2 regions of the Burkholderia crassaminum genome follow, and region 1 is predicted to be linked to the other one. Evidence: riboswitches for the same ligand, from Rfam matches in the RefSeq annotation. Region 1 holds a riboswitch; the other holds the start of a gene.
The links. A riboswitch is a leader RNA that binds a small molecule or an ion and turns the genes downstream of it on or off. The one in region 1 is predicted to bind manganese.
Positions count from the first base shown of each region.

Region 2: another riboswitch for manganese. It lies ahead of ACPTTF_RS05130 (TMEM165/GDT1 family protein); the one in region 1 lies ahead of ACPTTF_RS31035 (sodium:calcium antiporter).

Region 1 is NZ_OZ183800.1:3,116,569-3,119,744, reverse strand. Features, by position in the region: gene arsC (arsenate reductase (glutaredoxin)) at 1-35, shown strand, start outside; gene arsH (arsenical resistance protein ArsH) at 28-750, shown strand; gene ACPTTF_RS31035 (sodium:calcium antiporter) at 830-1,840, opposite strand; yybP-ykoY riboswitch at 1,915-2,089, opposite strand; gene ACPTTF_RS31030 (metal/formaldehyde-sensitive transcriptional repressor) at 2,210-2,485, shown strand; gene dmeF (CDF family Co(II)/Ni(II) efflux transporter DmeF) at 2,498-3,176, shown strand, end outside.
Region 2 is NZ_OZ183799.1:1,114,421-1,117,596, reverse strand. Features, by position in the region: gene guaD (guanine deaminase) at 1-1,060, shown strand, start outside; yybP-ykoY riboswitch at 1,426-1,563, shown strand; gene ACPTTF_RS05130 (TMEM165/GDT1 family protein) at 1,642-2,214, shown strand; gene ACPTTF_RS05125 (DUF4136 domain-containing protein) at 2,269-2,967, opposite strand; gene pepN (aminopeptidase N) at 3,155-3,176, shown strand, end outside.

The DNA of each region.
Region 1 (3,176 bases):
AAATCGTGATCGACGCGGAGGGCAAGCGTGTCTGACAGCCTGAACGATCTGCCGCAACTCGATGCCACGCTCTTTCGCGTACCGGACGCGAGCGCACTGCAGCCCGCGCGGCCGTCGACGCACCCGCCACGCATCGTGCTGCTCTACGGGTCATTGCGCGCGCGTTCGTTCAGCCGGCTGCTGGTCGAGGAGGCGGCGCGGTTGCTGACGGCCATGGGCGCCGATGTCAGGATCTTCAATCCGGCCGGATTGCCGTTGCCTGACGATGCGCCCGAGCATCACCCGAAAGTGGCGGAGTTGCGCGAGCTCGTGCAATGGTCGGAGGGCATGGTGTGGTGCTCCCCCGAGCGGCACGGCGCGATGACCGGCGTGATGAAAGCGCAGATCGACTGGATTCCGTTGTCGGTCGGCGCGGTACGGCCGACGCAGGGCAAGACGCTGGCGGTCATGCAGGTCAGCGGCGGATCGCAATCGTTCAACGCGGTCAACCAGATGCGGGTGCTCGGGCGCTGGATGCGCATGCTGACCATTCCGAACCAGTCGTCCGTCGCGAAGGCATTCATGGAATTCGGCGACGACGACAGGATGAAGCCGTCCGCGTATTTCGACCGGGTCGTGGACGTCATGGAGGAACTGGTCAAGTTCACGCTGCTCACGCGCGACGTCGGCACGTACCTGACCGACCGGTACAGCGAGCGCAAGGAAAGCGCCGAACAACTGTCGCAGCGTGTGAACCAGGCGCGCATCTGAACCCCGCGCGGGCAAGCGGCGCGGGGGGGGCATCGTTCGCGCCGGGGCAGGGCAGCGGGATCTGACCGTGTGAGTCAGATCATCGAGCCAGTGTCAGGAACAGATACCCTGCGTAACCCGCGCCGTTCGCCAGCAATGCCCAGATCGCAAGCCCGCGCGTGCGCGCATTGAAGCGCAGCCATGCCGCCGCCGCGAGCGTGATGATCACACCGGTCAACACTTCGGGGCGCGGCTCCCACGGCGTCAGCATGATGCCGATCGCCGGCAGCAGCGTGCCCTGGAACACCATCGCGCCGGTGATGTTGCCGAACGCGAGCGTGTCCTTCCTGCGGCGGATCCACAGCACGCTGTTGACCTTCTCGGGCAGCTCCGTCGCGATCGGCACGATGATCAGCGACAGCAGCAGTGCCGATACGCCGAGCACGTGCGACACACCTTCCACGCCGTGAATGAAACCCTTCGCACCGCCGACCAGCAGCGCGAGGCCGATCAGCAGCTGCAGCGCGATGGTCGCCAGGTTGGTCGGCACACCCAGGCGCGACAGGAACATCGTGTGCGGCGCTTCGGTGCCATGCCCGGCATCGACGAGCTGGTTCGACGCACGGAACGTCATCACGACATACATCACGTAGATCCCGACCAGCATCGCGGCGAGCAGCGCGCGCACGGCCCCGTTGTGATGCGGGACGAACATCGCGGCGGTAGCCAGCGAGAACGCGGCGAGAAAGTAGTTCAGGTCGCGCACGAAGCCCGTCCGTTCGGGCGCGATCGTGCCGCGCAGCCCGCGCGAGCGGATCACCGCGATCGTCATCAGGAACGTGGTGAGCGTGGCGAGCATCAGCGGCGCGCCGAGAATCGCGCCGACACCGATCTCCTCGTTCACGGCCTGGTTTGCCGTGCCGCCGGCGAGTGCGAGCAGCGGCACCATTGTTTCGGGCAGCGCGGTGCCGACGGCGGCGAACAGCGAACCGGTGACGCCTTCGGAAATCTTCAGGCGTTCGCCGAGATGTTCGAGCGCATTGGTGAAGACCTCGGCGGCGACGAGGATGACGATCAGCATGACCGCCAGTTCGACAAACATGAAGGTCATGCGGCACCTCCGCAGGCATGGGTGCGGACGGCGGCGAAACGCGGGGAGACGGCGGCGGGGAACATGGGGACTCCGTGGTCGGACGCTGACGAACCATGGCGCATCCGCCGACGTCCGACCAGGAACGACGCGATGCGCCCATGGTCTCGCCAGGCCGATCAGGCTGAACGCGCCACGGCCGCAGGCCGAGTGTGTTGACGCGTTCGCTTTCCGGGGAAGGAAAGCAGGCTACTCCCCAAAGACGAAGGGCAGTCTAGCCGAGCGGATTTCTTTCGACAAGCCTTCATCTCAAAAAAATATACCCCTCTCCCCTATAGGGGAAGCTTTCCGGAGATATACTCCCCCTCCCTATACAGGAGCCCGTCATCGATGAGCCATACCGTTCGTGAAAAACAGAAGCTGCTGAACCGCGTGCGTCGTATCAAGGGCCAGGTCGAGGCCATCGAGCGCGCGCTCGGGGACGAGCACGGCTGCAACGAGGTCCTGCAATTGATCACGAGTTGCCGCGGCGCGATGAACGGCTTGCTGGCCGTCGTGCTGGAAGACCACATTCGCGAGCATCTGGTCGATGCGCACGCACCTGACGCACACGAAGGCAGCGCGACCGAGCAGCTGATCGACGTGGTGCACAGCTATTTCAAGTAATCGGGGCAGGACATGAATACTTTCCAGGATGACGCGTTCGGCGCGGGGCATGACCATATCTTCCTCGGCGATGCGCACGAGCAGAACGAACGGAAGACGTGGATGGTCATCGGCCTGTGCTCGGCGATGATGGTGGCCGAGATCGTCGGCGGCACGCTGTTCGGGTCGCTCGCGCTCGTCGCCGACGGGTTGCACATGTCGACGCACGCCGGCGCGATGTTGATCGCCGCGCTGGCCTATACCTATGCGCGCAAGCATGCGGACGATCCGCGCTTCGTGTTCGGCACCGGCAAGCTGGGCGACCTGGCCGGCTTCACGAGCGCGATCGTGCTCGCGATGATCGCGATCCTGATCGGCTACGAGGCGGTTGCGCGTCTGCTGGCTCCGGTGCCCATTCACTTCGGCGAAGCGATTCCGATTGCCGTGCTGGGGCTCGCGGTGAACCTCGCCAGCGTGTGGCTGCTGAGCGGCGGCCATCACCACGGCCATCACCACGGGCATGACCATGGGCACGGCCATCATCATGGGCACGACCACGATCATGATCACGACGATGATGACCATCACGCACATCACGATCACGGTTCGCAAACGGCAGCCCATCGCGACCACAACATCCGCTCGGCCTACGTTCACGTGATCGCCGATGCGGCCGTGTCGGTGCTGGCCATCGTCGGCCTGCTGCTCGCAC
Region 2 (3,176 bases), on a different replicon from region 1:
GGCGCCGGGCCTGCTGCCGTGGCTCGACAAGTACACGTTCCCGACCGAACGCCAGTTCGGCGACCCCGAGCATGCGCGCGAAGTCGCCGATTTCTTCGTCGACGAACTGCTCGCCTGCGGCACGACGAGCGCGCTCGTCTACTGCACGGTGCACAAGCAGTCGGCCGATGCGTTGTTCGCGGCAAGCGACGCGCGCGACCTGCGGATGATCGCGGGCAAGGTGCTGATGGACCGCAACTGCCCCGAGTTCCTGCGCGACACCGCGCAATCCGGTTACGACGACAGCGCCGAGCTGATCGACCGCTGGCACGGCAAGGGCCGCCAGATGTACGCGCTCACGCCGCGCTTTGCACCAACGTCGACCGAGGCCCAGCTCGAAGCGTGCGGCGAACTCGCGCGCCGCCATCCGGACGTATTCGTGCAGAGCCACGTCGCGGAGAACGTCGACGAGGTGAAATGGGTGGCCGAGCTGTTCCCCGGCCATCGCAGCTATCTCGACATCTACGACCGCTACGGGCTGCTGCGTCCGCGCGCGGTGTACGGCCACTGCATCCACCTCGACGACGAGGACCGCCGCCGGATGGCCGAGACGCGCACCGTCGTCGCGCACTGCCCGACGTCGAACTTCTTCCTCGGCAGCGGGCTGTTCGATTTCGACAAGGCCGGTGAATACGACGTGCCCGTCACGCTAGCGACCGACGTCGGCGGCGGCACGTCGTTCTCGATGCTGCAGACGATGAACGAGGCGCACAAGGTCGCGCGGCTGTCGGGGCATCACCTGACTGCAACGCGGATGTTCTGGCTCGCGACGGCCGGCGCCGCGCAGGCGCTCGACCTCGCCGATACGGTCGGCACGCTCGCGCCGCGCACCGAGGCCGACTTCGTCGTGCTCGATCCGCAGGCCACGCCGCTGCTCGCGCGCCGGACGAAGCGTGCGGATTCGCTCGAGGAGTTGCTGTTCGCGTTCGCGCTGCTCGGCGACGACCGCGCGGTGTACCGCACCTATGCGGCCGGCAAGCTCGTCCACGAGCGCGGCGCCGCGCGCCGCCCGGCTGCGTAACGGCGTTCCCGGGGACTCGTCCCGGCAGGCACGGGCATCCGCTGCCGTGTCTGCCGTGTCTGCCGTGTCTGCCGTGTCTGCCGTGTCTGCCGTGTCTGCCGTGTCTGCCGTGTCTGCCGTGTCTGCCGTGTCTGCCGTGTCTGCCGTGTCTGCCGGGTCTGCCGGGTCTGCCGGGTCTGCCGGGTCTGCCGGGTCTGCCGGGTCTGCCGGGTCTGCCGGGTCTGCCGGGTCTGCCGAGTCTGCCGAGTCTGCCGAGTCCGCCGAGTCCGCCGTACGGCCGGAGACTGCCGAACGCCGATCCCGCCCCGCCCCCAGGCGCCGCGCCGCCCGGCCGCTTTCCCGCACGCGACGCGCCGTGCTAGAATTCGCCGCTCATTGGGGAGTAGCCGCTCCGCTCGATGTCCCGCGCTCCCGGCGCGCATCGTGACGGAGGCGTCCGTCAACAGACTTGGCCGTACGGCCATGGCGGGCGCAGCCACCTAGGCCTGGCGAGACCGATGGTTCACAGTGCGCCGCATCAGGGCCCGGCGCACCGTGGATCGTCGCTCGCACGCACAACACCGGCCCGTGGAACCCCATCCGTGTCTCAAGCCTTCCTGATCTCCACCGGCGCCGTCGCCCTCGCTGAAATCGGCGACAAGACCCAATTGCTTTCCCTCGTACTGGCCGCGCGCTATCGCAAGCCGGTGCCGATCATTCTCGGCGTGCTCGTCGCGACGCTCGTGAATCACGGTTTCGCCGGCGCGCTCGGCGAATGGCTCGGTGCGCTCGTCACGCCGTCGATCATGCGCTGGGCGCTCGCGTTCTCGTTCATCGCGATGGGGTTGTGGATTCTCGTGCCGGACAAGCTCGATGCCGACGAAGCCAATGCCAACCGTTCGCGGCTCGGCGTGTTCGGTGCAACCCTCGTCGCGTTCTTCCTCGCGGAAATGGGCGACAAGACGCAGATCGCGACCGTCGCGCTGGCCGCGCGCTTCCAGGATTACATCGGCGTGGTGGCAGGCACGACGTTCGGGATGATGCTCGCGAACGTGCCGGCGATCCTGCTCGGCGACCGCTTCGCGCACCGCCTGCCGACCAGGCTCGTGCACGGGATCGCGGCCGTGCTGTTCGTCGTGCTCGGCGCGCTGGCGCTGCTGGGCGTCGGGGTCTGACGGGGAGGAAGATGGCGGGCGCGGCCGGACGGCCGCGCCGAGACTGACGCCGCGTTACTTCGCGGCGGCTGCACCCGAAGCGGGAGCCGCCGGCACCACGCGTTCGTTGGCGGCCGGTGCCGCCGGGCCCCCGCGCTTGTCGACCGGCAGCCGGACCGAGCGGACCGCGCCGTTCGACAGCGGGAAATCGGCGAGCGCGCTACGCGCGAGGAACGGCATCGCGTACAGCAGCGTGCCGTTGTCGCCGGTCGTGCGCGCGGACACGTTGTAGACCTCCTTGCCCGTCGCACGCTCGGTGATGCGGATGCCGAGCGTGTAGTCGAACACCTGGTACGTCTGCGCGACATAGCCGGCCGGCATCGGCCCCCAGGGCCCCCACGGGCCCCACGGCCCGCGCCCCCAGTACGGCCCGGGCGCGAACCACGGATCGTAATAGACCGGCTGCGGCACCGTCACCAGATCGCTGCCGACCGCATAGGTCAGCCCGACGAGATACCGCGCCTGCGCCTGCGGCACCTGCCGGAACGCATACGTGGACAGCTCGTTCGCGACGATCGGCTCGTAGGTCGACTGCTCGATGCTGTTCTTCTGCGCATCGGTGCGCGTGAACGCATAGGTGCGTGTCGCGTCGCTGCCGCTCCAGTCGGAGAAGGCCGTGACCTGGGTCGTCACGTAGCTGGTGCAGCCGGTCAGCAGCGCCACGCACAGCACTACCGCCCAGCCCGTACCGCGTTGAATCCATTCGCGTTTCATGTTGATCCTCTTCGATCCGTCACCCGTTCGTCGCACCGCGCGAACCGTAACGGGATGCCGATAATACGCGGACTCCCGGAACCGGTAAAAAGTTCGCCCGGCACGCAGCCGCAAGCCTTTGTACAATGGCCCGGTTCGCCCGGCCCGTGCCACGGGCCCGTCCCCCACTCCACCGATCTCGACGACCATGTCCGACAACGCCTCCTCCA